DNA from 3 places in the Bacillus sp. JJ1533 genome. Region 2 is predicted to be linked to each of the others. Evidence: riboswitches for the same ligand, from Rfam matches in the RefSeq annotation. Region 2 holds a riboswitch; each other region holds the start of a gene.
The links. A riboswitch is a leader RNA that binds a small molecule or an ion and turns the genes downstream of it on or off. The one in region 2 is predicted to bind cyclic di-AMP.
Positions count from the first base shown of each region.

Region 1: it holds a riboswitch for cyclic di-AMP, as region 2 does, so the genes downstream of both, V7138_RS08965 (dicarboxylate/amino acid:cation symporter) here and V7138_RS05790 (TrkH family potassium uptake protein) in region 2, are expected to answer to the same signal.
Region 3: it holds a riboswitch for cyclic di-AMP, as region 2 does, so the genes downstream of both, V7138_RS01210 (cation:dicarboxylate symporter family transporter) here and V7138_RS05790 (TrkH family potassium uptake protein) in region 2, are expected to answer to the same signal.

Region 1 covers NZ_JBALOV010000018.1:20,490-31,272, reverse strand. The annotation lists gene V7138_RS08990 (glycosyltransferase family 4 protein) at 1-1,150, opposite strand, end outside; gene sstT (serine/threonine transporter SstT) at 1,413-2,648, shown strand; gene V7138_RS08980 (hypothetical protein) at 2,749-3,021, opposite strand; gene V7138_RS08975 (pyruvate kinase) at 3,209-4,705, opposite strand; tRNA gene V7138_RS08970 (tRNA-Val) at 4,913-4,985, opposite strand; cyclic di-AMP (ydaO/yuaA leader) riboswitch at 5,158-5,311, shown strand; gene V7138_RS08965 (dicarboxylate/amino acid:cation symporter) at 5,447-6,676, shown strand; gene V7138_RS08960 (alpha/beta hydrolase) at 6,772-7,494, shown strand; gene V7138_RS08955 (YjcG family protein) at 7,609-8,124, shown strand; gene V7138_RS08950 (GNAT family N-acetyltransferase) at 8,132-8,554, shown strand; gene V7138_RS08945 (DUF421 domain-containing protein) at 8,641-9,318, shown strand; gene V7138_RS08940 (hypothetical protein) at 9,331-9,573, opposite strand; gene V7138_RS08935 (stage VI sporulation protein F) at 9,716-9,970, opposite strand; gene V7138_RS08930 (YjcZ family sporulation protein) at 10,107-10,238, opposite strand; gene V7138_RS08925 (S8 family peptidase) at 10,733-10,783, opposite strand, start outside.
Region 2 covers NZ_JBALOV010000009.1:11,035-21,817, reverse strand. The annotation lists gene V7138_RS05835 (FAD-dependent monooxygenase) at 1-956, shown strand, start outside; gene V7138_RS05830 (TetR/AcrR family transcriptional regulator) at 1,024-1,638, shown strand; gene V7138_RS05825 (hypothetical protein) at 2,120-2,359, shown strand; gene V7138_RS05820 (hypothetical protein) at 2,607-2,801, shown strand; partial or broken gene V7138_RS05815 (APC family permease) at 3,182-4,463, shown strand; gene V7138_RS05810 (bifunctional transcriptional activator/DNA repair enzyme AdaA) at 4,447-5,043, shown strand; gene V7138_RS05805 (PadR family transcriptional regulator) at 5,807-6,148, shown strand; gene V7138_RS05800 (DUF1048 domain-containing protein) at 6,150-6,491, shown strand; gene V7138_RS05795 (potassium channel family protein) at 7,239-7,895, opposite strand; gene V7138_RS05790 (TrkH family potassium uptake protein) at 7,921-9,258, opposite strand; cyclic di-AMP (ydaO/yuaA leader) riboswitch at 9,449-9,585, opposite strand; gene V7138_RS05785 (hypothetical protein) at 9,987-10,187, shown strand; gene V7138_RS05780 (sporulation protein) at 10,507-10,783, shown strand, end outside.
Region 3 covers NZ_JBALOV010000003.1:21,958-32,740, reverse strand. The annotation lists gene V7138_RS01235 (LytS/YhcK type 5TM receptor domain-containing protein) at 1-347, shown strand, start outside; gene V7138_RS01230 (LytR/AlgR family response regulator transcription factor) at 344-1,096, shown strand; gene V7138_RS01225 (DUF485 domain-containing protein) at 1,234-1,563, shown strand; gene V7138_RS01220 (solute symporter family protein) at 1,577-3,112, shown strand; gene V7138_RS01215 (sulfate adenylyltransferase) at 3,199-4,917, shown strand; cyclic di-AMP (ydaO/yuaA leader) riboswitch at 5,124-5,280, shown strand; gene V7138_RS01210 (cation:dicarboxylate symporter family transporter) at 5,400-6,668, shown strand; gene V7138_RS01205 (spore germination protein) at 6,811-7,053, shown strand; gene V7138_RS01200 (spore germination protein) at 7,141-7,383, shown strand; gene V7138_RS01195 (Hsp20/alpha crystallin family protein) at 7,407-7,916, shown strand; gene V7138_RS01190 (Hsp20/alpha crystallin family protein) at 8,063-8,530, shown strand; gene V7138_RS01185 (hypothetical protein) at 8,598-9,371, shown strand; gene V7138_RS01180 (carbohydrate ABC transporter permease) at 9,616-10,557, shown strand; gene V7138_RS01175 (carbohydrate ABC transporter permease) at 10,557-10,783, shown strand, end outside.

The DNA.
Region 1 (10,783 bases), on a different contig from region 2:
GTTCTTTTGCCGCAGCAGAAAGCCTGTTACTAAGTTTCTTATTTTCAATTACTCTTTTTATATTTTGATATAAAATATCGCTTTCCCCCTTTGGGGAAATCAATCCTGTCTTATAATGGGTAACCATTTCCGGAATTCCACCTGCATCAGTCGTAACAATCGGTTTTCCAGCAATTTGAGCCTCCATAAGAGCAAATGGATGATTATCCTGTAAACTTGGCAAAACAATCAAGTCTAATTGTTTTAATAATGCGGGCACATCATTTCTAGTTCCTAAAAAGGCGATATGTTCTTCAATCCCCCAATATTTTGCCGTAGTTTTTAATTCCTTGAGTAAACTGCCATTTCCAATGAACCAGCAAATCCAGTCATTTCGGTGATGCTTTAGTTTCGCTAAGGCTTCTAGTAAAAATTTATGTCCTTTTACTCTATCCAATCTTGCAGGACACCCTATGATAAAATTGGCTTTGGGTGGAGATGGCTCCGATTGCTCCTCCATTTTTTTCATAAAATGCTTAATATCAATTCCGTACGGAACAACATTCACTTGTTTATCAGGAATATTAAATTCAGTTGTAAGCAAGTTTTTTAACCATAACGTCGGCACAATTGTTACATCACTTGATACAGCGCCATAGTGTTCCTTCGTAGCTAAATACCGTGATATAATTGTTTGTTTCCATTTTTGCAATTCTGATTCGGTTACAGCTTTTTTAACATGACGAATGTACTCAAATGTATAGCATCCATGAAGAGTTGAGATTAGAGGCGTCTCTTTAGGTTTTACTCGTGAAAGTGCTCTTGTAGAAATAACATCCTGGGTATGAATTAAATCGTATTTGTTCAAACCAAAATAGGCTGCTGCTGCTTCAAAACCGTATCTTTCAGTTTCATGTCTGGTTATTAAATGCATATCAGGATGACTGGAATTGAAAAATGGCTGTATAATTTTCTGAACGGAATTTGTAATTATGGCTTTATTTATGGATCGCCCGTCATTTATGATATAATATTTTTTCTCAATCGGATGCTGACTTAAAATGTCAACTTCATAATCCAAATTAATGAGAGCTTGATAGAGTCCTTGAACATAACTCCATACCCCTCCTACTTGAGGAAGAGGCCAAAATGTAGCTAATAAGATCTTCATTTTCACCACCCTTAAGTTTTCGTTATGCCACCTTATAAGATATGCAGCCTTATCATATACTGTTAAATTTGAATTTGGAAAAACCCTGTATAAAATGATATTATACAAGTAAATTTTTATATATACTATATTGCAGGATTGTTTGTTTTCCTAATAAAGGAATTCCACCCTTTTAAAATTAATTCACAATTACTAATTTTCGTGTTAAACTTACAAAATATTAAATTAACAGCAAATGCTATTTTCAACAGGGGGCAAGAATATGAAAGATATGTTTCACAAATGGAACCAAATTAGTCTTGTTAAACGAATACTGTTTGGAATTCTTCTTGGTATTCTTTTAGCGTTAGTCATTCCCGAGGGAGCAAAATGGGTCACCATCTTCGGTTCTTTATTTGTAGGTGCTTTAAAAGCAGTGGCACCGGTATTGGTCTTATTTTTAGTTATTGACGCTATCTCTAAACACCGAAATGGAACTCAAACGAATATCAAATCGATTATTGGATTATATGCGATTGGAACATTCGTAGCAGGATTGGTAGCGGTAATCGCAAGCTTTTTCTTCCCAATTAAATTAACACTTGTTACAGGTGCAGAAGACGTCACTCCTCCAAGTGGGATTTTAGAGGTGCTTCAAACATTACTTTTTAATGTGGTGGACAACCCTATTCATGCGCTAATGAATGCAAACTATATCGGAATTCTTGCTTGGGCGATCATTCTTGGTATCGCATTAAAAAATGCAAACGAAACTACTAAGACTCTATTATCCAATGTATCTGAGGCAATCACAACTGTTGTAAAATGGATTATTAGCCTAGCTCCAATCGGAATCATGGGTTTAGTGTTCGACGCATTGGTTACAAACGGTCTTTCAGCATTAATGGAATATGGTAGAATCCTAGCCCTTCTACTTGGCTGTATGTTCTTTATCGCACTAGTTGTGAATCCATTGATTGTTTATTTGTACATTCGCCAAAATCCGTATCCGCTTGTCTTTAAGTGTTTAAGAGAAAGCGGAATTACAGCATTCTTTACACGTAGCTCTGCTGCGAATATCCCTGTTAACATGAGTCTATGTGAAAGACTTGGATTAGATAAGGATACTTATTCGGTATCCATCCCTTTAGGGGGGACTGTTAATATGGCAGGTGCTGCAGTAACAATTTCTGTCCTAACACTTGCGGCCGTTCACACTCTGGGCATTGAAGTCGATTTTGCAACGGCGCTTATTCTTAGTGTTCTATCGGCGATTTCAGCTGCAGGTGCTTCAGGTGTTGCGGGAGGATCCCTTTTACTAATACCATTAGCAGCAAGCTTATTCGGCATTCCAAACGATGTTGCCATGCAAGTAGTCGGTGTTGGTTTCATTATTGGAGTCCTTCAAGACTCTTGTGAAACCGCCCTTAACTCATCATCTGATGTCCTTTTCACAGCAACAGCTGAGTACGCGAAAAAGCGAAAAGAAAGAAAAGAGGCTGTGAGTAAGTCAGCTTAAATATACTTATTGAATAATTGATACCACTCATTAATTTGGGTGGTTTTTTTTAAAAAAGGAAATCGGTTACCAAATATAGGTAACCGACTAGCATTACATATTAATAAAATGGATATCCAAATCCATAACCTGGATATCCAAAACCATAACCATATGGATATCCATAGCCCCATGGAGCAGCTAAGGTACTTCCTAGTAATCCCCCTAATAACGCGCCTCCTAAGAATGGGGCACCAAATCCAAAGCCAAAAGGTCTTCCAAATCCCCAGCCAAAAGGTCTCCCAAATCCCCAGCCAAAAGGTCTTCCAAACCCAAATGGCCTTCCAAATCCAAATGGTCTTCCAAAAATCCTACTATCATTTGAATCAATCATTGGTCCTTGTGGACTTCCTACAAAATGCTGATCATACACATTCATACTAAGTTATCCCTCCTCATATTTTCATTACAATATATTCCGCGAATGTAATAATTCTTGGGCATTTATCTAAAATGGGCTGTTTTCTAACAACTTTTTTAGTACAAATGAGGGAGATTCACGACCATTATCACTCCAAAAATCAAAAATCATATTGGACGAATGACACCATTGAATTTCTCAAATGAAATTGTGGGTCTTGGTTAATTTCGTTCAGCTTTTGTAAAAATTCAATTGAATGTGGAACATAAGGACCTTTATTAAACATGATACAATCTGCTCTTAAACCTGCATGCGCATCTGTTAATTCAGGGATTGATGGGATATTTTTTTTATTCATATTTTCTAAGACCCCTGTTGCCCAAATAACAGGTATATGGGCAGCATGACAGATTTCTAGAATTCCTTCTTGAGCACTTAAAAACTGCTCCAAGCCAATTTCAATTACTAAATCCCCTCTTGCAATCATGACTCCAAACAAACCGTAATTTAATCCTTCCATAATTATTTTTGATAATGATAATAAGGCATTTTTGGTTTCTATTTTTGCAATAATCCCTTTTTTATCTTCAGTCAACATTTCTAACTGGTGCTTTACAATTTGAATATCTTTTGGGTGATTAATATAGGAAATTCCAACTAAATCAATGTCTTTATACATGGATTTCAAAATCGTTAAATCTGATTCAGAAACGGTCGGTACATTTAAATGGACAAGGGAGTCAGGAAAATTTATACCATTTTCCGGATAGATCGTCTCTTCTTTCTTTCTTGTTAAAAGGATTTTAGTCTCGATGCACTCCTCTGTATTCGATAAAACCTTCGCAAATATTTTTCCATCATCGATATACACTCTGTCACCGATTCGCACATTTCGTAAAGCTTTAGGTAATGTAACTCCAACCGACGCTGGCCCATTATCCGTTTTAGGAATCCCAATATATTTATCATTTTTATAAATTCGCAAAATATCATTTTTCTTTATTTTTATAAAGCTATCTGTTATTCCTTTTTTATTTTTACTAGGTATAATTTGCCCAATTCGAATTTTAGGTCCTGGGAGATCAATGAAAATTTTACATTTCGAAGTATTTCTAACACATCTTGCATGATACGTTTCTTCTGCCATTCTTAAAGAATGAATCATCTTTTTCCATACCGTTAATTCATCATGTGCACAGTTTATTCTTGCTATTGTCATACCGGCTTGCAGTAAATCGTAAAAAATTTCAGGGGTAATAAGCATTTTACGGTCAAGAGTAACCATTATATGTTTGTTATTTATTGCTTTTCCAAACAAGTGATCCTTACGATCTTCTTTTAATGATTTGGCAGTGTTTACTTCAATATATTCCTGATTTAAGTTAGGGGCAGAATCTTCCTTGGAAAGGTGATGGATGATTTTATTTAAGGTATCCATGATATGGGGGCTACTGTTTGAAAGTGGCAAAAATCCTTTTTCACGTAAAATATTGTTCAAATTGGGATGAGCCATTCTATGCAATGCAAAAAAAGCTCTTAAATTGATTTTACTTAGAGTTGTAGTGTCAGAGACATTGTTTTTGGTGTACTGTAAAATCGCTGCTTGAGCATCTTCCCTTAGTTTAATCAAATATTTTTTTAGTTTAATTTGATCCATTGCCACCACATTCCTTTCAAGGATTCAGAAAAAACATTTCTGATGTAGGGAAATTCAATATGTAATTAGATTGTATTCAAAAGGGCTGTATCAAAACTTTGGATTAATTCTTTTACATTATTCATTTATATTCAATCTTTTTAATATGTTGAAAAGATAAAAAAACTCCACCCCCTTAAATATAAGGAAGGTGGAGCTTTTAAATGATGATTCCGATTGGGTTCGAACCAACGACCTCTACCCTGTCAAGGTAGCGCTCTCCCAGCTGAGCTACGGAATCACTATATATGAATAATTTATAATATACATCTGTTTGGATAGATTGTCAATTGGTTTTAGTAATTTTAAAGATTTTAGGCCCAAGAAATATTAAAACTGTTAAAACCATACTAAAGTAGTATTTACAAAATATCAGAATATGAGATATAAATATAATATTAAGATAAATTACAACTTAATAATCGCTTAATTCCCAAAATTGGGAAACGGGGGAACCATCACGTGCAAAAGGAAATGCACTCGGGGTGAATCCTTTTTATAAAGGTAGGATATAACTCTTCATCCGAATCCGACAGCTAACCTCGTAAGCATCAGGAGAGAGATTGTGCGCAAATCAACTTTAAGGCCACGAGCCATACTCTCGTGGCTTTTTTGTATCTCCTAAAATAGGATTTCATCCCAATTCACATTTCCCTTTTGCCACTAACACAATATTTAACTACATCTTTGAGGAGGTTGTTTATGTCATTAACTAAAAAGATTTTATTAGGGTTAGGTTTAGGTGCTATTGTTGGTCTTATTTTAAATTTAACCTCACCACAGATTTTTGAATACGCTAACACCTGGGTTTTTGTTCCACTTGGCCAAATTTTCTTGAATTTAATTAAAATGCTTGTTGTTCCAATTGTCTTAGTATCTATTACTCTAGGAGTTGCGGGACTGGGTGATCCTAAGAAACTTGGAAGAATTGGAGCAAAAACGATTACTTATTTTTTAGCAACAACTACACTTGCTATTACAATCGCAATCGCCCTTGCCTCCATTTTTAAGCCAGGTGCTGGCGGAGGTTTTGATACAGAAGGAGTTACTTACGATGGGGCAACTGAAGCTCCTCCGGTTATGGAGACATTGATAAATATTATCCCAACGAATCCTTTTACGGCAATGAATAATGCCGACATGTTGCAAATTATTGCATTTGCTATTTTCATAGGGTTAGCGTTAACCGTTTTAGGTGAAAAGACGAAAGGTATCCTAAATCTATTTGAACAAGCAAATGAAATTATGATGTACCTTGTAAATCTTGTTATGAAAACGGCACCATATGGAACATTTGGATTAATTGCAACTGCGATTGGAAGTCAAGGATATGCTGCAATTAAATCAATGCTCGCTTATTTCCTAATTGTACTCGCTGCCTTACTTATCCATTCGGTTGTAACATATGGTGGCACAATTGCATTCTTGGCAAAACGAAGTCCAATCGAATTTTTTAAAGGATTCGCACCTGCCATGACAGTTGCCTTTAGTACATCAAGTAGTAATGCTACACTCCCAGTTTCAATGGAAACTGCACAAAGAAATCTGAAGGTTCCTGAACAAATTAGTAGCTTTGTTCAACCATTAGGAGCAACAATCAATATGGATGGAACAGCAATTATGCAAGGTGTTGCTACCATTTTCATTGCACAGGTATACGGTGTTGACCTTACATTCACTCAAATTTTGGTGGTTATCTTAACTGCGGTACTAGCCAGTGTGGGTACAGCTGGTGTTCCTGGTGTTGGGTTAATCATGCTAGCAATGGTACTAACAGCCGTTGGTCTACCAGCTGAAGGTATTGGTTTAATTATCGGTATTGATCGATTACTTGATATGACGCGTACTGCAGTAAATATCACAGGTGATGCTGCATGTGCCGTATATGTTGCAGAATCTGAAAAGAAACATATGGATCAAACAACTGCTTAATAAGTACAGATTTGCGACAGGGATTTCTCCTGTCGCTTTCCTTTTCTAAACGGTATAATTAAGGTGTAAATTGAGTGTATGGAGGATTTAAAATCATGGTTAATAAAGGCACCGTTAGGGAAATGACTATACATAGTAAGATTTTAAATGAAGAACTTGAGCTGATTGTTTATTTACCAGCATCATACTCTCCCCTTTATAAATACAATATTCTTATCGCCCAAGATGGACGTGACTATTTTAATCTTGGCAGGATTGCAAGGGTTGCCGATAAGCTATTGGAAACAGGCGAAATTAGCAACACCATTATTATTGGGGTTCCTTATAAAAGTGTTTCAGACCGACGTAGGAAGTACCATCCAGATGGTGAGCAGCATGATTTATACAAGCGCTTTTTAGGAGAAGAACTGGTTCCATTTCTCGATCGAGAGTTTCCAACGTATCAAATGGGGCAAGGACGCGCACTGATTGGGGATTCACTGGCAGCGACTATATCATTATTAACAGCACTCGAATACCCCCATACTTTTGGAAAAGTGATGCTGCAATCACCTCTTGTGAATGAACACGTCCTTCAAAAGGTTGAAAGTTTTGAAGAGCCACACCTCCTCGATTTGTATCATGTGATAGGAACAGGTGAAACCGAAGTGAAAACAACAAGGGGGGATATTGAAGATTTTCTAACCCCAAATCGTGAATTGCATGACATCATTGTGAATAAGGGTTATCCCTATTTTTATGAAGAATTTAATGGTAACCATACCTGGAAGTATTGGCAGCCTGATTTACCAAGAGCCCTTTCAAAAATGTTAAAATAACCTATTTGGTATACTATCATTTTCAGATATTTGATATAATTGTGTTATTATTTTTCGTAAATCTACACCAAGTACTTTGTTTTGATTTATTAATCCATAAGGAGGGCAATACAAATGAAATATGGCATTGTTATCTTCCCATCCAAAAAACTTCAAGACACGGCTAATTCGTATCGTAAACGGTATGACCCACATTATGCATTAATTCCACCACATCTCACGGTTAAAAATGCATTTGAAGCATCCGATGAAGAAATTAAAGATATTACAAGGGAATTAGAAGCTGTTTCTAAACAGGTTGAACCATTTACATTAAAGGTCTTAAAGATTAGCTCCTTTTCTCCTGTAAATAATGTCATTTACTTGAAAGTAGATCCGAATGAAGAATTACAAAAACTACATAATGCCCTTCACTCTGGTTATTTTGCAGGAGAACCCGAGTATGCTTTTGTTCCCCATATTACAATTGGGCAAAAGCTATCAAGAGATGAGCATTCAGATGTGTATGGTCAATTACGCATGTTAAAAATGGACCACGAAGAGCAAATTGACCGCATTCATCTTCTTTATCAGCTAGATAACGGTTCTTGGACCGTATATGAAACATTTCGTTTAGGAAAGGAAAATTAAACACAGCATGGAAGCACGAATCGTAACTAACAACAAAGAACAAGACGATGCCTATACAATTCGTAAGGTGGTCTTCGTCGATGAACAAAATGTACCTCTTGAAGAAGAAATTGATCAATTTGAAGATGAGGCTACACATATTGTCCTGTATGATCAAAATGAACCTGTGGGAGCTGGGCGTTTCCGTGAGCTAGACGGATACGGTAAAGTAGAACGTATTTGTGTCCTTGCTTCACACCGTAAAAAAGGGGCAGGGAATTTGATTATGCAAAAGATGGAGGATATTGCGAAAGAGCGAGGTATATCAAAATTAAAGCTTAATGCTCAAACACACGCGGAAAACTTCTATAAAAAACTAGGATATGAGACGGTATCAGGACTTTTTATGGATGCTGGAATCCCCCACGTTACAATGATTAAAGAACTATAAATTTTTGAAAGGATGTCAAAGGAGACATCCTTTTTTTGATGGATAAAAATAGTGAAACCTGCTCATTCTACCATTGAGAGGTGAGCATGTTGGAATATTTTAGAATTGCATTTGATTTATCGGTTGGTCTTCTAGGGTTACTTATTATTACTAAAATACTAGGAAAAACACAAATAACCCAAATCACTGCTTTTGATTTTATCTCTGCATTAGTACTTGGTGAATTGGTTGGAAATGCCACTTTCGACCAAAATGTTGGGATCCTTCAAATTCTTTTTGCCATACTGGTTTTGGGGATTTTAATTTATGTGATTGAGATAATTACACAGAAGGTTCGTAAAACAAGGCCATTTCTTGAGGGAAAGCCTTCAATTATTATTCACAAAGGGAAAATTATTCGAGAGCATTTAAAGAAAAACAAGCTGGATATTAACCAATTACAGCATCTTCTTCGTTCGAAGGGTGTCTTTTCAATTAGAGAGGCTGAGTATGCCATTTTAGAAACAGATGGCTCAATAAGCGTTCTAAAAAAATCTCCATATGAACCACCAACCCGTCAGGATTACAAGATGGCAGATCAAAAGGTGCGGCTCCCGATTACATTGGTAAGTGATGGTGTGCTCATTGAAGAAAATTTAAAGGAAAGCGGTTTTTCGGAAAGTTGGTTACAATCGGAATTGAAAAGCCAAGGAGTAGCTACCTATAAAGATTTACTATTTGCAGAATGGCGTGAAGAGGAAGGCTTGTACGTACAAGAGTTCTAGCCTTCCCTGTGTTTAAATGGACTTATTAATTAGTAAACCCTCGCCAGTATATTGGGCACGGATGTTCTCAATATATTGGCTTTGCTTTTTTGTCATTGCTTTGCGTTCAATTTGATGAAAATCATAGGAACGCTGACTAAAGTTCAATGAAGCTGGTTTTACCTCTTGAAGTTTCATTTGATTTGTTTTATAGTTCGTAGTACGGTGCACATATTGATTATATTGATCATTGTTGATTGGTAAAATATAACCCATTGTTTTCCCTCCATCCCCACTATTTATTTGATATGTATCGTTTTAAATTATGTTTTATTATAAATAAAAATTCGTTATAAGCCTTGCATTTGTTGGGGTCAAGATAAAAACAGGCCTGACATTTTTGCCAGACCCTAAACTCTTATTTTTTATTAATCATTTTTGAAATGGTGTTGAAATCCATTTTTTGGTCGCCATTTACAATGCTATTAACAATTTTGTCTTCAAGCTGTTTGTTTACTGGCTTATTGGCAATTTGAGAAACCTTTCTAATCACAGAACGAACTGTATTGGCATCTTTAAAGTTTGCATTTTGCAAAGAGTTTGCTAGCTGAAATACATCCTGCATATTTACTCCTGTTTTCTTTTCGATATTCTTAAAAAAATTATTATCCATTTGGAAACCTCCTTACATTGTGATATATCATATGACCCTCGCCTAAAAGTGGTGCAAAAAACTATATCCCTCTTCTTAAATAGATAAAAGTACGAGCCGAATGACTCGTACTTCTTGTTTTTTGAAAATGTTGTGATTAGCCGTAGAAAGAAGTACCTACAATAATTAATAGGATGAACAATACGACGATTAATACAAAAGTTGATCCGCCGTAGAATCCACCGTATCCGTAGCCTCCATAGCCGCAACCACCAAATCCGTAGCCCATATTTCGCACCTCCTCTTAAAAGAGTACATTATAAACTATGTTTTTCAGTTGAATTTGGTGATGGACAGGTGCACAGGGCACTGCGGAAATTAAGAAAAAATTAATCCCCCATTTGTTTTTCTAACTCTCCTTGTTTTTTCGAAAACCATTGATCTAGTTTTTCCATTTTGGGCTCAAGTTCTTTTTCGAACCCTTGAGCCTGTGTATCCAACTGATTTAATCCTTTCTCGTGTTCTAAAACTCTTTTATCAAGCTTTCCCATCATTGCTTCAAGTTCTTTTTCAAATCCGCTAGCTTGTTTATCCAGCTGGTTTAACCCCTTTTCATTTTCTAAGGCCCATTTGTCTAGCTTTCCTTTTGCTTCATCATGGTCTTTATAATAGTCAGTTACAAAGCGTTCAATTTCAATCTCAAATTTTTTGCTCAGATGCTTACACCCCCAATTATTCTATAAAATGATAAAAACAGGCCATTTGAGCCTGTTTTTACGTAAATTACTTAATTGAATTTCGTGCATTAATATATCCTGCACCATACGTGTTGTA
Region 2 (10,783 bases):
CAATGAAGGATGGCAGGCATCGGATCCTTATGACAGCAAAAGAAGGTTACGATCAAGATATTACAATCGAAGAAATTCAGGATTTCATTAATAAAGTTGGCCCAGCGAATACGTCCATCAGTGATCCATCTTGGACATCAAGATTCCATGTAAACCAGAGAAAAGTTAAAGAACCACGAAAGGGCCGAACCTTCCTTGCAGGCGATGCGGCTCATATTCACTCCCCAGTAGGTGCCCAAGGGATGAATACAGGTATACAAGATGCGTTCAATTTAGCATGGAAACTTGCACTTGTCCTTCAAAATCATTCACCATTAGATCTTTTAAACAGCTATTCAGAAGAAAGAGTACCTGTTTGGAATAAGTTATTGGCAGGTACTGAACGTGTGACACGAATGCTTTTGAATGAAAATCAATTGTTCAATTATATTAGAAAGAGAGTTGCACCTATTATTACATCGAAGAAGCCTGTAAGGCAACGTTTGATTGAGGCTCTATCTGAAATCGGCATTCATTATCGTCACAGTTCAATTATTACAAATGGCAGGAAACCTTCGACAACATTGAAAAAACTTTTGAAACTAAATGCATCACTTCAAGCAGGGGACCGTGCACCCGATGTTACATTCGGTAATGGTAACAGATTATATGACCATTTAAAAACAACTAACCATGTCCTTCTTATCTTCACGAACAACCATCAATCAATTCACCATATAATTTCTGCTCTTGACTTCTATCCTATTAAGGTTTATCAAGTGGGAATAACGAAGATTCATGAACACTTTTTAAATGATAAAGAAAATGTGATTTCCCAAGCTTATAAACTTCAAAACAAGAACGGTTTTGTCCTAATCAGACCAGATGGATATATCGGTTATCACAGTGAGTATATACAGGAAAAAGAACTCTTAGGTGTGTTGAACCTTTATTTCTTAAGTGAAAAAGTGGTATAGCTAATGTAAATCATTTTCGATACAATAAAACTGTACTGTTCAGTCTGAAAAAGGAGTTTTGAAAAAAATGAATTCCAGATCGCAAAAGAAAAAAGAACAAATTCATGATGCTGCAAAGGAGTTGTTTTTACAAAATGGCTTTTCTGCTACGAGCATGGATATGGTGAGGGAAAGGGCAGGGGTATCGAAGCAAACGCTATACGTCTATTATTCCAGCAAGGAAGAACTATTAACCGATGTAATCAATCAGTTGATTTCAGTAATTTCACAGGAAGAATTCTCTTCATTCATGAATCAACTGTCACTATCCAGCCAAGAAGAAGTGGAGAATGCCTTAAATATGATCGGTCAACGTCTTATAGATCATCTAATGAAAAAGGAATATATAGGTTTGGCACGAGTCATCATTACAGAGATATCTCGCTTTCCTCATTTAGGTATCCTTTTTCAAGAGGCTGTTCCCAAACAGGTGTTAAGCAGCATTGCTAGTCTTTTGGAAAAAGCGAAACAAGTGGGCAGTATTTCAGTGGAAGATACAAGAGTCGCGGCAAGAGGGTTTGTAGGGCCATTAGTAACGTATGTGTTAATTGATGGTTTACTTGTTGGTGATGGTTCTATAAAGAAGCCTAATGAAGAAGAAATTGCTAGACAAGTTTGTTTTTATATGAAGTCACTGTCATGAATCACTAGAATCTCACCAATCGATATGATTAGGCAAGTAACCATTCTATAGTAAAAACAGGAGCTGATTGTTGACTAGATTCTAGTAATCGGCGGATGAATTGGTGGGCTTTGACAGCATTTTTGGAAGGCGAATAAGTAAATGATTTTCTATGAGGTAACAGTTATTCAAGAATAGGGCCCTTTTCTTTAGTAAGAAGGTGTCTTGTTGATATTCCCCTTCACATATAGGGATTAGATTTTGTTAAGGTGAAAAAAATTGTGAACATATTCACTTAAACTATAGGGTGCGATAATTCAAGAATGACTATCGCTAATTTTTGTTGAAGTTATTCAACTTATAGAACAGTTTAGTGGAACTGGATGATGCAGGATTTTTATTTAATAGGTAAACACCTATTTTGAGAGAAGATAAGCTCATTCATTTAATTAAGGCATAACATGAAATTAGTTAAATTCCCATCTCGAAAGTAGGTGAAAATATGTTTGGAGATATAAGAAACTGGTATGGAATGGGGTATAGTCCATATATTATGGGATCTGGATATCATCCTTATGTAATGAGTAGCTATCATTATCCACATCATCACTATCATCATCATCATCCACATCATCCACATCATCATTATCATCATCCACATCATGACAATGTTACCCAGTCACAAGCTGTATTGATTAGTATGCCACACATGATGCCACACGTGATGCATGGCATGAATTAACACCCCTTATAATAGGAAACCAAGACCTCCTCTTCGGAGGTCTTTACTCTGTTTCAAGCTCCTGACAATTAAGATATAAAAACGCACCTGAACTAATATATTATATAAGTGAGGAAAACGGGGGCGTCTAAGAATGATTATCGCTTATTTTTGTTGAAGTTATTCAGCTAACGGTGCAGGTTAGTTTAAAAAGATATAAAACATTTTAAGTAATAATATGTCTAATCCATTAAGAGAAGGAAGCTACTTGGGGAAAAGAACTCCATTTTTAGTTATTTTCTTATTTATCATCTTATATATCTCTACATGTAGTAAAAATGCGGTAGGCAATGGAGAATACCCTTACGGACATTATAAAGAAGATGATAAAATGAGAGGAACTGTATGGGAAGTTAAGATAAGACAAGACAGCATTGTTGTTGATATTTCAGAATGGAAATAACGAGATAGAAAAGGTCCTAGTATAACAAGTGAAGGTTATTCTTATGCATCTAAGATAACGGAAGAAACTGTTATTAACAATGATGCTAACTCCTTTATTTAGCTATGCCAATGATCTGAACTCACTTCTATCACCAATAAACCTTTTTTAAAGGGATATGAAATCCTGCGAAATAAGTGAGCACTCGAGAGATATTCGTATCAAAATGAGGGAGTTGAAGAATCGTCTTTAGCACTTATTCCACAATCCGTACAGATTTTGGAATACGAACTATAATAAAAATGCTTTTGATTGCTTTATTAAGAATTAGAACGCAAAAAAAAGGAAGAGTTTTTCATCCCTATTCTAGTACACTAATTGCTATAAAGGGGATGTAGGTCATGAATAATAAATCAATTGGATTATTTCAAGGAATTGCATTATATATTGCTTCTATTCTAGGCTCGGGTGTGCTTTTTTTACCAGGGGTAACAGCCTCAATGGCGGGGCCCGTATCAATTGTATCTTGGCTTATCGTTATTACAATTAGCTTTCCGCTAGCTTTTTCTTTTGCTAATTTGGCAAAAAAATACCCTGATGCTGGTGGAGCCGCAACATTTGTTAGAAAATCTTTTGGATATCATCTTGGCAATATCGTTGGCTGGTTTTACTTTGTAACAGCAGCAGTCGGTCAAACGATTGTATCTTTAACCGGTGCTTATTATGTCAGTCAGGCATTTGGATTTTTAGGTTTTGGAACAACTGTAATTGCAATCTTTATTTTGGTAATTGCAGGTGCTTCCAATTATTACGGCGTAAACGTTAGTGGTAAAGTTGCATTGATTTTAAGTTCCTTATTATTGATACTTTTACTGGTAGCAATATTTGTATCACTTCCGAGAATAGAATGGGGGAGTTTTACTCCCTTTGTTCCGAATGGGTGGTTTTCTGTCGGGAGTGCTATAACGGTTATCTTTTGGTCTTTTTTTGGTTGGGAGGCGATTTGTAATTTAGCCGAACACTTTAAAAGGCCAGAAAAGGATATTGTCAAAGGAGCAGTTGTTAGTGCAATAGTCATTGGAATATTATTTTTAGCGTTAAGCATTGTTACTATTGGAACAGCGACATATGGCAGTCAAGAAAGCAATCTTTCTCCTATAGGTGTAATTATGGGTGATACGGTAGGCTTAGGTGCCAAAGTAGTCACAGCTATTTTAGCTTTAATTATTTGTACAGGTACATCAAATGCTTTTGTAGCCAGCCTAACACAATTGGGATATTCATTAAGTAGGGATGGTGCTTTTCCAAAGTTTTTTTCAAAATATCATGAAACTATTAAAATTCCAAGACGGATGGTATTGTTTATTATCTGTTTTTCGGTGGTAGGTGTTTTAGTGACGAAGACTTTATCCCTGACTTTTGATGCTATTTTGTTTATACCGACTTCTCTTGGGATTCTAGTTTATATTCTTTCAATGGCTGCGGGTCTTAAATTATTTAGGAAGTACACACTAGCATGGTTTGCATCGTTAACCTCTTTCATTTTATGTTTGCTGATTCTTCCATTTTTTCAATTGTATATATTTGTACCGATAATTGTTGTGTTTTTATATACGATTTATATGACTTTTAGTAAGATTCTCCTACAAGGGAGGGTTAAAAAGAAATGAAGGATCAAAATAACCTTTCAAAAGATATTATGTGGCAAGCAACAGTTTCATGTGATCAAGCATATGATGGGATATTTTTTTACGCGGTTAAGACAACAGGAATATTCTGCCGTCCTTCTTGCAAGTCTAAGGTTCCTAATCGCGAAAATGTTTCTTTTTTTCTAAATGCGAACGAAGCCCAAAGTGCAGGCTATCGACCATGCAAAAGATGCCAACCAGATCTAAATATAAAAACATATGACCCGTTCGAAAGCCTTTTGGAAGATACTAAGCGATTGATAAAAAATAATTATGCTCAAAATATGACTTTACATGAAATTTCATCTAGGGTTGGAGTAAGTCGTTTTCATTTAAATCGTATCTTCAAAGAAAGAACAGGGTATACACCAAGAATATATTTAGAAAAGATAAGAGTAAATGAAGCTAAGGAACTCCTTTTAACGACGAACCTTAATAGTACGGAGGTTGGTTATCAAATAGGCTATCAAAGCGTCTCTAGCTTTTATAATGCATTTAAACGAAATACAGGACTTTCACCGAGTCAATTCCGCGCTTGCCATAACGGAAATTACGTTAATCATGAATATGACTGAATTTACGTTCGATAACAAAAGGTAATTAACTACGTCTCCCATTTTAGAAGTTTTAACAACTAAACTAATCGCTATTACTACTAAACTTCCAAACTAATATTATTTTGTTCGATATTGCATTAAAGTAAGTGAGGAATGTTGATTGTGAAGTAATATACTTAAAGTAAACGGTGCGTTGTCAAGAAGGATTAAGGCACTTCTTTGTTGGAGTTATTAAACTAATGGGGCAGTTTAGTTGAAAAAGAAAGATCCAAGAAGGATTAATGCACTTTTTTGAAGTTATTTTGCTAACGAAGCAGGTTTTTAAGTACATTTCTTCTAAAACATATTGATAAGCCTATCCCTAAAAATACAAACGCATCAAATAAATTTGTACTCGATGCGTTTGTAACTGAATAGTGCCTGCTTTTTTTGCAAGTGGAGACCGTTGGTATTACTAATCATTATTTTGGTCAATTAAACAAGTAAATCAAAACCACGAAAATGAGCGAGTTCTTGGTCATCAAACCCTTCATCAATCATTTTTAAATTATTTAGCTCTTCTTGAGAATAATCACCTGTCTGGCTAAAGTCTAAGATTCAAATTTGATAAAACACCTTTGAGGTCGTAATAGGGCTTTTTTGACGAAAAGTTTTATTGACAAGCGACGCTAATTGGTAATACTATATACTAGTAGTTAGTAATACTGAATATCAGTAACACAAAATACCTGTGTTAATGATTACTGAAAAAATATAAATAAAATATAAATGGAGGTAAAGAATGGAAAACATTACGGAAATGCTGAAAGGGGTGCTTGAAGGTTGTGTGCTTGAAATCATCAGCCGTGGCGAAACTTACGGCTATGAAATTACGCAACATCTGCGGAAACTTGGCTTCACTGATGTGGTTGAGGGCACAGTTTATACGATTACAATGCGGCTTGAGAAAAATAATCTGGTGCACATCGAGAAAAAGCCATCCACTATGGGACCACCGAGAAAATTTTACACACTCAACACAGCAGGTCAGGAGCAGCTTAAGATCTTCTGGAAAAAATGGGATTTCATCTCAAGTAAAATTAACGGACTTAAGACTAATATAAAAACAAAAGGAGAGAAGTAAAATGAATATTTTTGAAAAAATTATCGGAAGTCTGGATGACAAGCGGGAATGGAGGGAGATGGAGGCACGTGCGAAGGCACTTCCAAGTGAGTACCGCAACGCTTACAAAGCTATCCAAAAATATATGTGGACTGCTGGTGGTGGTCCCACCGACTGGAAGGACAGCAGCCGTATCTTCGCCGGCATTCTAGACCTCTTTGAGGAAGGAGCAGCGGAAGGCAAGAAAGTCACTGAACTTACGGGCGAGGACGTGGCTGCTTTCTGCGATGACTTGGTGAAGGATGAGCAATCTTGGAAGGACAAATATCGCAAGAAGTTGAATGATACGATTGGTCGTGGCTAACAGTGAATTCCAAGTGGAGTTTCGCCTAGAATCGACGCTAACTAAGCAAACCGTCACTGGGCTCGAGTTGGCTTCCTTTCCGCCGAACTAAGGCTACCGTTATAACGTATGTCTACAAGTCATGGAGATTTAAATCAGCGTATCATGAAGCGAATGGAAAAAAGTAAATTCAATAAATAGTTTCGAAAGAATAGTTGGTTACAAATGAAATGTGTCATCTTCACTATTCAGTTATATTTTTAATATAGTAGTAAGTAATACAGAATACCAATCAGACAGAGGAGTGGAATATAGTTATTCTAGAGACTTGTTGCGCTTATTATAAGGAGGAGAAAAGTATGGTCAATGCAGCGATTTCTGTAAAAGGATTAAAAAAATCCTATACAGAAAAGGAAGTCTTCAAGGGAGTGGATTTAAAGTGTTTTAATCAAAAAAATTCCCAATAAGTCAGAATTAAAGCATAGGTCTAAAAGGGCCTATGCTTTAAATTTAATTTAAAGCTTTCTTAAGTGTCTCAAGATTTTGCCTCATAATGCTAAAGTAATCAGCACCATTTCTTACATCCTCTTCTGTAATTGATGGTTATGAAGAGTTAAGGCTTGGAACCCGATTTCTTTTTTACTAATCCATAGATTTTTGAAGTTAGGTTTTGCTCAAAAATAACAATTCAATAGAAACAGTCCCCTGCAAGGTTAAAATTCAAGTGCACATGTGCCCCTCATGTTTATATCCGATATGATGCAGTCCTTACTCTAACTGTGAAAATCTCGCTAAGTCATCCCTGTGTCCAATCATTACAAGTAAGTCCCCATAATGAATAACATGGTCAGGAGAAGGGGAGATGATAATTTCTGTACCACTGACAATTGCAATCACACTAACATTATATTTGGCTCGAATATCAAGATCTCGCAGGCTTTTTTCAGCCATTTTTGAAGGAATCACAATTTCCTCTATATTGTATTCTTTCGAGAGTTCAATATAATTCAGCATGCTGGGGGAGAGTAGCTGATTGGCGACTCTTTCACCCATATCTCTCTCTGGATATACTATCCAATGAGCTCCAATATGTTCTAATACCTGACCATGGCGTTTGCCTAAAGCCTTTGCAATGATTTTCTTAATACCTAGGTTCTTTAAAAGCATGACGGTTAAAATGCTTGCTTGCATATCGTTCCCAATAGCTACTATCACACAATCAAAATTTTCGATTCCAATAGATGTGAGTGCTTTTTCTTCCGTGCTGTCTGCAATAACAGCATGAGTCACAAAAGACTCGGCACCTTCCACTCGCTCCTCACTGATGTCAATTCCTAGTACCTCTTGGCCAGCTTCATGCAATCTTCTGGCGATACTTGTTCCGAATCTACCTAAACCAATCACAGCATATTGTTTTGTGTTCATCTTTATCTCTCCCAACCCTTCTACATTATCCAATCATGATATTTCCTTTTGGATGACGATAAGCTTCTTTTTTGCGCCTTTTTGTCAAGGCAAAACCGAGCGTGAGCGGACCTAGCCTTCCGACAAACATCGTTAAAATAATGAAAATACGACCGACTGAAGATAGCTCGGGGGTTAACCCCATCGATAAGCCGACAGTACCAAATGCGGAAGCTGCTTCAAATAAATACATAATAAACGGGAATCCCTTATCAGTAATACTCAATAAAAAGGTTATGATGGTGACAATCATGGCACCGCACGTAGCCACAGTTAATGCTTTTAAGATCGTTTCAGTCTCAATTCTGCGTTTAAATAATACAACATCTTCTTTTCCTTTGAATTGAGTCCAAATAGTTGCCATTAACAAAGCAAAGGTCGTAATTTTAATCCCTCCTGCTGTTGATCCAGAACCGCCTCCAATGAACATAAGGAAGATTGTCAGAAATAAAGAAGAATAGGTTAAATCTGCAATTGACAAAGTATTTGAACCGGCTGTTCTTGGAGTTACCCCATGATAAAATGCTCCTAAAGCTTTATCTGTAATTGATAATGGGCCTAATGTTTGATTGTTCCCGTATTCAAAGAGGAAGATTAAAATCGTTGCACTCCCTACTAGAATGATTGTTGTCATTAATACAATTTTCGTATTAACAGATAATCTGCGAGTATTCCGGTATTCATAAAGTTCATTCCATACGATAAATCCCAAGCCACCTAAAATGATTAATGTTGTAACTGTAAAGACAATAACCGGATCGCCCACATAGGGAGTAAGGCTTCGAAATTCCCCCATTAAATCAAACCCGGCATTATTAAAATTAGATATAGCATGAAAAAAACCAAAATATAGGGCTTTACCAAGTGGCATGTCGTAAGAAAAACGAATCGATAATATCATTCCCCCAAGCGCTTCAATGACTATAGAGAATAGTAATATTCGCTTGACTAATTTAACAATCCCGGCAAGAGAGATATTATTATATGCCTCTTTCAATAGCAGTCTTTCTTTTAAAGAGATTTTTTTTCCTAAAATCATGAATAAAAACGTTCCAAATGTCATAAACCCTAATCCACCAACTTGAATAAGCGATATTATTACCAACTCTCCAAACAGTGAAAAGGTATCTCCAGTATCTACTACAACAAGACCTGTTACACAAGTAGCAGATGTTGCAGTAAATAAAGCATCTAGAAACGAAAGCCGTTCTCCGTTTTCTGTTGCAATTGGAAGTGTCAACAAAATGGTACCAAGTAAAATGATAATGGCAAATCCCAAAACTAGTACTCTGGGTGGGTTCAAATGATCTAGTATTTTTCGCATCTTTATCTCCTTACTGACCTGGTAAAAATGAAATGGTCTACAGGTTAATTTTTCCCTTGCCAAATATATATATTATTACCACCATGGTTTTTGTTAATAGTTTATTTAGGCATAACAAAAAGACCATTAAAGACGGGCAGCAATTTTGTTTTTAAAAAACAAAAAAGCCACCTGAATAAGGTGGTCTTCTGACCTCCTTCGCTTTAGCCGACGAAGTTAGCTGACGGGTAGGATGGCGAAAGAGTGTCATCCCTTCTGCATTTGCAGAATTAACCCCAAAAAAGTGGGTCCTCCGTTCTCGATTTAGAGATTAGGCCGTTTTTCAATTTGTAATTTATGGAGATTATTTTACTCCTCTCACTAATTGCTTGTAAATACCTAAAAAATCCAAAAAAAGTTCGAAATAAGCAATATTAGACCATATAGAACCGATTTTATGGATAAAAAGCTTTCTAACTCCATATTTCTTCGTTTCTTTAAGATTATTAAACTTTTAAAATATAATTGTAAAGTGTATTGACATAATCTAAAGTGGTGCATTAGAATAGCATTCATAAATCGCGTAAAGCATATTGAGAATTACCCTTCATCAGGAGTCTCGATTTTCGCTAATACGTGACTTGAAAATATCAATCTATTTTGATTAATACATTATACATTGTATTCATTAAAGTCCAAATAGCCATGGATCATATACTAAATATGATTTTGGAAAAAGGGTGACAATTATGGGAAAAACTACGAATAGATTTGTAGTTAATGCTGTAGGTAAGGGTGGGGAAATTTACTTAACCCATTGTCAAAATAAGGATGAACTTAAGGAATGGTTAGCGAAACATGAAAATAATCTCATTATGGATGAGCTGAAGGTGATTGATAAAAAACCACATCCAATTCTAAAGCTATTCGGTTCACAAAAGAATAATTAAAAAGATATTTCACTTTTTAAATGATCTGAACTAAAAAATTAAAAAGTGGTTGACTTTAAAAAGAAGAGTCCTTAAACTAGTATTATAAATAAATACTATATCCTTTTTTAAAAGGGGAGTAGCTTTTACAACAAAGTCGTCATTTCGGAAATTTTTATTTTCTCGGCTTTGTTGGCAACTAATCCGTTGTTAGCAAGACCTTTGCCTATTGGTAAAGGTCTTTTATTGTTTAAAAACCTTTGCCTATTGGTAAAGGTTTTTTTGTTTTCCAGTTCCAAATAATTGGTTTATAATATCGAAATCAAACAGGAGGATATTTATGATTCTGAGAAAATATATGGCATTATTAGGAATAGGATCAGCAAAGATTGATCTAATACTTGAAAAAGAAACATACAGGGCAGGTGAGGAGGTAAAGGGATATTTCTTGATTAAAGGTGGAACTACACTACAACAACTGAAACGGATTGATTGTGATTTGGTCCTAATAGATATTGAGGAGAAATGCAAAGAAATCATCGATTCTATTACTATTTTAACAACCAACTCTATTCCGGCAGATACTATCAATAAAATACCTTTTACTTTCAAGTTGC
Region 3 (10,783 bases), on a different contig from region 2:
CAACCATTCAGCCTTTGATTGAAAACTCGGTTCAACACGGCTTAAAGAATGTAATCGATGGTGCAAAGATTGATATTATCATAGAAAAAGAGAATGGGAGACTTACCGTTTTAGTTCGGGATAATGGCAGAGGTTTTCCTACACATATTCTGCCGATTGTCAGTCATCAGCCATTAGTCGGTGATCATAATGGGGGAATCGGAATCTATAATGTGAACGAACGATTGGTTCATTTAGTAGGAGAGTCTGCGAGATTGCATATTCGCAATTTGTCTAATGGGGGCAGTGAAGTGAAGTTTTCAATTCCAATACCAAATCAATATGAAGAAAAGCAGGTGATGGGATGAATATTCGTGCGATGATTGCTGAAGATGAGATGATGGCAAGAAAGGAATTGCTGTATTTATTGCAGGATGAGAAGGGAATTATCCTCACTCCGCATGCAGAAACGGGAGAACAATTAATAGAGTTATATGCCGAACATCGGCCGGATGTTATTTTTCTTGACGTAGAGATGCCCGGTCTGACTGGAATCGAAGCAGCACGCTATATTTTGAAACAGGAGACAGACACAACTCCTTTATTTGTGTTCACGACGGCATATGATGAGTATGCCATGGATGCGTTTGAAGTAGAGGCGGTTGACTACTTATTAAAGCCCTATGATGAAACACGATTTCGAAGGACGATGAACCGCATTCGCAAAAGCTTGGCGAATCGAGAGAAGAGGAGTGAAGCAACAGAGAAGAAAAAAGCACCAACGATGAAGTCAAAGATCTTAATTGATGATGGAGAACGGATGGTGGTCGTCGCTCCTGATTCGATTTACTACGCTGTACCAAACAACCGTTTATTAGAGGTTCATACTGAGGATAAGGTCATCATGAGTCGGATGACTTTACAAGAATTAGAGGATCAGCTGGCTGGTCATATGTTTTTCCGTGCCCACCGCAGTTATTTGGTCAATCTAAATCATATTTTAGAAATCACGCCATGGTTTAATGGAACGTGTAATTTGACGCTAAAGGATAAAAATCGAACAAAAATCCCTGTTAGCCGGTCTGCGAGTAAATCTATTTTTACTCTTTTCAAATGAGGAACAATGTCTAAAACCATTCACCAGCCAACCTTTACCATTCACCCTTCATTTTCAACCGTTCATTCATTTTTCGATTATATAATATTCGTAATATATATAATTATCTATAAACTAACGGAAGGGGATGGTTGATTTTGGCCCAAAAGGAACTCGCTTATGGCAAGAAGAAAAGTGTAGATTATGAAAAGGTGCAAAGCAGTCCGCAGTTTAAGCAATTTTTGCGAAGAAAAAGAGCATTTATCGTTCCGATGACCGTATTTTTCATGATTTTTTACTTTTTGTTGCCTATTTTCACCTCCTATACAACATTCTTAAACAGCCCAGCCATTGGAGATATTTCTTGGACTTGGATTTTTGCCGTTTCACAGTTTGTGATGGTTTGGGTGTTAAGTAGCATCTATGTAAAAAAAGCTTCTTCATTTGATAAAGATGCCGAACAAATTATTGATGAGCAGTTAAAATAAGGGGGGAATGTAAATGGATCCTATCGTAGTAACTCTTTTTCTCGCAATCGTCATTCTGACGCTTGTCATTACCTATATTGCAGCAAAACAAACGAAATCCACTGGAGATTTTTATACAGCAGGTGGTGGATTAACTGGATGGCAAAATGGACTAGCAATCGCTGGTGACTATTTATCGGCAGCATCCTTCCTTGGTATTGCCGGAATGATTGCTTTACAAGGGTTTGACGGATTTTTCTATAGTATCGGATTTTTAATTGCTTATTTAGTTGTCTTGTTTTTAGTGGCAGAGCCATTGCGTAACCTTGGTAAGTATACATTAGCCGATATGATCAATTCTCGTTTTGAGGCGAAAAAAGTAAGAGGGGCTGCGGCTCTTAGTACAATTACGATTGTTCTTTTCTATATGATTGCACAGCTTGTGGGTGCGGGCGCACTTATCCAGCTTTTATTCGAGATTCCATATTGGATAGCCGTGTTAATTGTTGGGGTTATGATGACGATTTACGTTCTATTTGGTGGAATGATTGCAACGAGCTGGGTACAAATTACAAAGGCTGTACTATTGATGGCCGGAATGATTGTCATCTCCTTCCTAGTCCTTCTCAAATTTAACTTTAATATCGGGGCCATGTTTACAGAAGTGAAAACGGCAACGAGTCATGGTGCAGATTATTTAAATCCAGGAATTAAATATACAAATCCGTTAGGAACACTTTCATTAATGCTTGCTTTAGTCCTTGGAACAGCTGGGCTGCCGCACATCCTGATGCGCTTTTTCACGGTAAAGGATGCAAAGACAGCTAGAAGCTCGGTTATTACAGCAACTTGGACAATCGGAATTTTTTACATTTTAACGTTATTCCTTGGCTTTGGGGCTGCTATTTATGTCGGGGAAAGTGAAATTCTCGCAGCCAATAAAGGTGGTAACATGGCTGCACCACTGTTAGCTGAGGCAATTGGCGGTAATATCTTATTTGCCTTCATTTCTGCAGTTGCATTTGCGACAATCTTAGCGGTTGTGGCGGGTCTTGTGTTATCAGGAGCATCTGCATTTGCACATGATATTTACGGACAAATCATTAAAAAAGGAAAGATTACTGAGAAAGAGCAAATGCTAGCAGCACGTTATGCAGCATTAGGTGTATCTGTATTATCGATCCTATTGTCATTAGGTGCTCAATACTTAAACGTCGCCTTCCTCGTTTCGTTAGCATTTTGTATTGCAGCCAGTGCGAATCTGCCTGTTATTTTATACACCGTATATTGGAAACGCTTTAATACATCGGGAGCCATTTGGGGAATTCTTTCCGGTTTAATTTCAGCCTTAGTTTTAGTATCAATGAGTCCTAGTGTATTTTCACCTGTTGAAGGGGCGGCACTATTTGTAGGGAATCCAATCTTCCCATTAGATAATCCTGCACTTATTAGTGTGCCATTAGGTTTCCTTGGTGGATATCTCGGAACGATTTTCTCGAAAGAAAATGATGTGAAGCGCTATGCCGAAGTGGCTGTCCGCGCACATACTGGCTTTAAAAAAGCAGAATAAGAGTTTAGTAGAATACCGCGTTTTATATAAGGGGATTGAATATAAACGTCGTAAAAAATTTAGTAAAGGGATGAAGTGGATTGGTAATGAACCAAGATATAAATGTGGAAGAGAAAGTGACAAGGTATCCACAACAGCCACATGGGGGGAAATTAGTTAACCGTGTTTTAACTGGAGAAGAACGAGATCAAGCGATGGAGCGGGCAAAGCAGCTTCCATACATCATGGTTGATTTGGAGGCTGTCATAACGCTTGAAATGATTGCCACAGGTGTACTCTCTCCAAATGAAGGGTTTATGATTGAAACAGATTACAAATCCGTATTAACAGAAGGGCGCCTGGCTAATGGACTTGTTTGGCCAGTGCCCCTAAGCTTCGCACCGATTGGCGACCGAAATAAGCAAGTGATTCAGACCCTATCTGTGGGAGATGAGGTCGCATTAGTCGATGAAACGAAGGAGCCAGTCGCGATCTTACAATTAGATGATATTTTCGACTATGACCGAGAATTTCGGGCCCAACAATTATTTGGCACGACTGACCGTAATCACCCTGGAGTTGATTCCATTTATCGAAGAATGGGGGAAACGGCATTAGGTGGTCCTATTCAGTTACTTCGCCGTGTCCATTGGGGGCCATTTGAAAATTTGCGGATCGAACCGAAGGATACATGGAAACTATTCTATGAGGAGAAAAAATTCAAATCGGTCGGAGGTTTTATTACCGGTGCAAATCCATTGCATCGCGGTCATGAATATATTCATCGTAATGCACTTGAGGAAATGGATGGCTTATTTGTTCAGCCGCTAGTTGAGATGGCCAAGCGTGAATATACTCGACATGAATACCGTATGTTATCCTATCAGGCTGTGCTTGATACGTATTATCCAAAGGAGAGAACAATTCTTTCACCACTGCGTGTGACCTATATTTTTGCAGGTCCTCGTGAAGCGGTTCTCCATGCCCTTATTATGAAAAATTACGGGTGTACCCATGCATTGATTGGCCGAGATCATGCAGGTGTTGGGGATTATTATGATAAGTATGCAAGTCACACGATATTTGATACGTTTACAAATGAAGAACTAGGCATCGATATTCGGTTATTCCATGAAGTGTTCTATTGCACACGCTGTGACAGCCCAGCAACCGAGCAGACATGTCCGCACGATGATCGGTACCGCATCAATATTTCTGGAACAGGTATCCGTGAATTACTAAGATATGGTGTGTTGCCGCCGAAGGAAATTGTAAGACCGGAATCTGCTCGGATTGCCATGCAAGGTGTGCAGCCTAAAGGTGTCGACGAGGATGGGCTTGCTATTGCTCCTGTTGGAAAAACGATAAAGTCTATTTTTCCTTATTATCTCCATTCAAAGGGAATCGGTGGTTCCAAACGCAAGCGTCCATTAGAGGTGTCTGAGCTCACAATCGACGATTTAGAAGCAGCGATTAAGGATGTCCGCGAAAATGCAGACCGTGTCTATAAGGAAGTCTTTCAAGAATTTAGTTATGTCACAGACCACCTTCGTTCTGTCCAGCCGACTTGGGTAGCAGAAGCGCGCGAATCGATTTCTCGTCAGCAACAAATGGTCGTTGAAAACTTGGAGGTAAAAGTGAGTCGAGCCTTGGAAAAAGCGTCTGATGAATTTTTATACCAGGATAAATCAGAAGCTGAGCGTGAACTAGAGGTAGCGAAGAAAATATTGGACGATATTCCTGCTGCCTTACGTAAAGATGACCTCGAATACCGAACCTGGAATCCGCTTCCATATAAGAGATATCGGGGTAGTGATGAGGAATAGAAATATAAAATAATAGATTGAACGATAATTATATAAAAATAACCTTTTTCACAATCCAGACCAATGGACTAGATAACGACGTTTTCCAATCGGAACGTCGTTTTTTATGGTTTAAAAGGTTATTTTCGCCCTATTGACACTCCCACACCCCCACTGGAAATAACAAATTCTTTACTAAAATAGTATTTTAATGATAGAATTCAATTAGTTGATTCATGCTTAATCTTATTTTTAATAAGAGCGGGGGACCCAATAATTACACGGATACGTTTCCGTTATAGGTGAATTCTGAAAAGAAGGGGCTCAGTGTTTCCGATAGTCCTAACCTGAAAGCTAACCTCGTAAGCAATTTAGTGGGAACGAGAACGATAGAGTTCGAAAGTCGGCACTTGCCGCTTTTTTTGTGGAGAATTATCGTATTCATTTGTTTCCCTTACCTAAGGTAATACGTCAAAAAAAACAACAAGAGGGTGAGGTAATTTATGAAAAAGTTCAAATTAAGTCTAGCGACTCAAATTTTTATTGGTCTTGTATTAGGGATTATCGTCGGTGGGATCTTCTATGGAAGTCCAACGGCACAAAGTGTATTACAGCCATTCGGAGATCTCTTTATCCGACTAATTAAAATGATTGTTGTTCCAATCGTGCTTTCAAGTATCATCGTTGCGATTGCTGGTGTAGGTGATTTGAAATCAGTTGGGAAGTTAGGTGCGAAGTCCCTAACGTATTTTATAGGCATGACATTAGTCGCGATTGCAGTCGGCTTGATTGCTGCCAATATTTTTCAGCCCGGTGCTGGTTTAAATATGGACAAGCTAGAGCAAAGTGATATTTCTGGTTATGTCAACACATCAGAGGAACAAGAAGGCAAATCGATTACTGATACGCTGCTTCATATTGTTCCGACCAATCCAATCCAAGCAATGGTTGAAGGCGATATGCTCGCGATTATCTTCTTTGCGGTCGTGTTTGGTCTAGGAATTGCAGCAATTGGTGAAAAAGGAAAACCTGTTTTACGTTTCTTTGAAGGTATGGCAAATGCCATGTTCTATGTAACCAACTTATTTATGAAGTATGCCCCAATTGGTGTATTTGCATTAATCGGTGTAACAATTTCTAAATATGGGTTTGCATCCCTTATTCCATTAGGGAAATTAGCGATTACTGTATATGGAACGATGATTTTCTTTGTGATTGTTGTGTTAGGCTTACTGGCTAAATTCATTGGGCTTAATATTTTTAAATTACTGAAGATGATCAAAGAAGAGCTCATCTTGGCCTTTTCAACAGCAAGCTCAGAAACCGTCCTTCCGAAAATTATGGACAAAATGGAGAAAGCCGGAAGCCCGAAGCATATTGCGACTTTCGTCATTCCAACAGGTTATTCCTTTAACCTAGATGGATCTGTTCTATATCAAGCCATCGCTTCATTATTTATTGCCCAAATGTATGGAATTCACCTAAGCATTGGTCAACAAATTACGCTTATGTTGGTCTTGATGGTCACATCTAAAGGGATGGCAGGAGTACCTGGAGTTTCCTTTGTTGTGCTATTAGCGACATTTAGTACAATTGGTTTACCAGCTGAAGGGTTAGCCTTTATCGCGGGTATTGACCGTATTCTTGATATGGGACGTACAGCGGTTAACGTAGTAGGAAATTCATTAGCAGCGCTCGTTGTTGCGAAATGGGAAGGTCAATACAAACCACCTGCTAAAGTTGAAACGCTAACTGAAGCTCAAGCTTCTTAATATATACTAAATCAAGTAAGCACATTTCTAAACAATAGAAATGTGCTTATTTTTTTGTATAAAAATAACATCTTCAAAATTAGGATAACAGCCTGCATGCCTATTGCATAAGATAAAAGAACATGAAGGGGGAGTGATCAATATGCCTACTCATATCAATATTTATAGCATGAAAGTTAACAGCATTTCGAATAACGGTTCAGTGAATATTGGTGAATCCTTTCATAATGCTCACACAGCAAACTCAAAGTCCCAAGGGGAAAATTCATCCTATGGAGATCTTTCACCAACGACTGCAGGAATGGAGAATGTGTATATTGATCCAGATTTAAATGATCAAGGCGATATCGGTAACCCAGCAGTTGTAAATGCAGCTCAGGATTGATTGCTGTTAACCTTTATTCAGCAGAAGTCTCTCTACAATTAGGCGAATGTAATGAAGGATAAAGTCAAAGAGAAAGGAATAAAAAAGATGCCCTATATGATCAATATCTTTAATATAAAGACGAATAGTATGAGTCAAAATGCGAATTTTGATATTGGCGGAACGGTTCATAACAGCCATACGGCCAATTCAAAAAATATATCATTAAGCTTTTCTTTAGGGGATTTATCACCCAATTCATCTATAACTGCAGGGGGTTATTTGGATACAGATGTGTCCGATCAAGATCAGATTTTCAACCCATCATTACCGGTTTCAAATCAATTTTAGCTTCGGTTTAAGGAGGTTATCCCATGTTCCCGTTTCAATCCTTCTTTCCTTTTAAGGATATCATGCAGCAGTTGTTGAAACATTCAGGAGAGTCTTCGAGCATTGAAAAATTTGTTCAAGAATCTATCTCAAAATCAATGTCAACTTCCCTGGATCTTTTTCAAAATAATGCATCTGTATTGAATCGTGCTTTTCATGAGAATCAAGTAAGTGATGATGGAGAAATATCCTTACCCGAACAATCAACAGAATGTGAATTCACTCCTTCAATATTTGATTCTCATGATCACGTATATGTAAAGTTTAGAATAAAGGATCCGTCGAAATTATCAAACGTAAAAATTTTTCATACATCTAACCAAATCATTATTGAGGGGTATCCGAATAAGGAAAGTTACCATTTGTTTGCCTTGCCTGAGCTTGTAAAGAAAAAAGGAGCTGTGACAAGTTATAAAGATGAGTATCTTCAAATCAAGCTTCCTAAGGCAACCGATACGCAGTATACAGAACTAGATGTCCCTCCTTTTGAATGAAGGGGCATCTACTTCTTATATGACCAAAAATAAGGGGATGCTGGTACGAAATCAGAGGAATGAATCGTCAATCAAACAATATGAATAGTAGTAGAAGTAAGTGGCTTTTTGCTTGATGTGTAAAACGGGAGGGAAGCATCGTGGATATGGAAAAGCTCAAGCAGTGGATGGAGATTGCGCAGAATTACCAAACGGGTGATTTTTGGAACCATGTGTTTGATCAGGAATCCTCCAAAAAAATCATGCGGGACATGGAGGCAGAACAACCTGCCGAACAAGCAAGACGAACAACTGAATCGGTTGAATTTCCTCCAATAGATATCTTCAAGCTTGACGCTCAGATTGTCATCTTAATCGAAATCCCTGGCATCGACAAAAGAGACATCCAGTTAAAAGTAGTTGGGTCAAACTTAACCATCAAAGGAATTTCAAGATTACCATTTAAACCAGATGCAACCTTAAAAAATGAGCGAGTGTATGGAGAATTCGAGCGCACGATTGCGCTTCCAGAACCAACAGACGGCAATCCGATAAGAGCCAGATACAACCACGGTCTCCTCGTTATCACCTATCACAGAAAAATTGAACCAGAGGAATTTGTCGTAATCGAATAAATGCTTATCCCCAAAAAACGGTTCCATAACTAAGCCTGTTATGATGAAAAAATAGGAAAGGGTGGTGATGAAAAAGTTGCCTTTTAAAAGAAATGTTCGTAAGGAAAATGATCGGGAGGCTTTAGAAAAGAGAATCGCAAAGCTTGAAATAGAGTTTAAGAGAATCAATACGCTTGAAGTGACAATGAAGCGATTCCTGAAAATAGAAAGCCATTTTCTTGCCCTTTCCACCATGAATGGATTAGAAAAAACAGCTATCAAGGAAAAAAAGGAAAAGCAGGATTTTAGCATACCTGATGATTTTGAAGCGAAAATCATCGCCACTGTGGAAAAAAGATTGAAGGCTCAGTGGTTTCACGAAATGGACAAACTAAAGGAACAGCTTCATATACTTACCCATGACATGGCTAGCTTAAAAGAGCGGATTGAACAGTGTGAAACTGAAAATAAACATATCCTTAATGAATGTAATGAAATAAAGAAAGCATTGGGCAGTCAAACGAAATCAAACGAACTCCCCATTGTATATCAGGATATAAAGGTTGAGCGTATGCTAATTGACAAATATGAACTGAATAATAATATTGCTCACCTTGGAGTAAAAGATTTAAGCGGGAGCTTAAATGTCGGTGCTACATATGGAACGGGAATCATTCCGTCAGATTTAGCGGAGGATTTTTTATCTACCATGAATGAGTTTAAGAAAGGGAAGAACGACGAGCAGAATAGCAATGAGGTAACAGAACCGCCTGAACCGCCTGACACAAATAAAGAACAAGATGCAGGACTGAAAGTCGATATTAACGAGGAAGGGCAAGAGATTTTTATAGAAGAAGACTAGTTAACATTAAACCTATACAGGAGACCTGGGACTTCCCCGGTTTCCTTTTTTATTTTGCCTCATCTTCTGACTGAGGCTTTTTGTCTAAAACAGATGATTTTCATGATCCACCTTAAAGAAAATAGTCCGAAAGTCATCACGATGTCAATATTGTACCCCTAACAGTCAATATCGTTTCCTGTATTATGACAGTTGTACCGTTATAATAAAAGAAAACGGTTACAATTTGGAGGGGGTGGTGTAAATGGAAGCGAAGACAGCCGAAACGGGAGGACAACTGAGTCGAAAACTCGAACTTAAACCGAAACGAAAAATAAAGTGGAAAAACGTCTTAACCTATGCAGCTTTTGTGGGACCTGCTTTATTGTTTTTTGTGATGATTCAAATTATCCCATTTTTAATGGGGATCTATTATTCATTTACATCCTGGAATGGGATTAGCTCTGCAGTGGAATGGATTGGATTTGAGAATTATAAAAAGATTTTTACCAACGATGCAAAGTTTTTCAATTCCTTCTGGTTTACAACGAGGTTTATGTTTGCCGCTGTTATCATTAGTAATTTACTTGGATTTGGATTAGCGCTATTGCTAAATGGGGCATTAAAGACAAGAAATATTTTACGAACGGTCTTTTTTATGCCAAATGTCATTGGCGGACTCTTGCTTGGGTTTATCTGGCAGTTTATCTTTGTGAAGGGGTTTGCTTCAGTAGGAAAATACACCGATCTTGGGATTTTCAAGCTTGCCTGGTTAGGTGATGAGGCTACTGCCTTTTGGGGAATTGTCATTGTATTTGCTTGGCAAACGGCTGGTTATATGATGGTCATTTATATTGCGGCATTACAGGGAGTTGATCAATCCTACATAGAGGCGGCTAGAATTGATGGGGCCTCGAATTGGAATGTATTAACGAAGATTATCATGCCGTTAATTCTTCCAGCGTTTACGATTTGCTTCTTTTTAACGATTTCGATGGCCTTTAAGATCTTCGACATTAATATTTCGTTGACGAACGGGGGACCGTTTAATTCAACAGAGTCTGTCGCGATTAATATTTATCGGGAAGCCTTTCAGTATAACAATTTCGGTCTAGGTACCGCTAAAGCGGTCTTGTTCTTTGTCATTGTGGCAATCTTTACAACTGTTCAAGTTGTAATGACGAAGAAAAAGGAGGTTGAGGCATAATGAACCGAAGATATACCAAAAGAACCTTTTTATTAGAGATTTTGGGAATTGTGTTAGGTCTCATTTTTCTCATCCCATTTTATTTCGTCTTCATTAATTCCGTGAAGGCATTTTCCGAGATTTTAATTGATGCGGCTGCATGGCCTAAGGAAATTTTATTTGCGAATTTTGTGAAAGTATGGGAGATTATTCAGTTTCCAAGAGCGTTTTGGAATTCATTGATTAT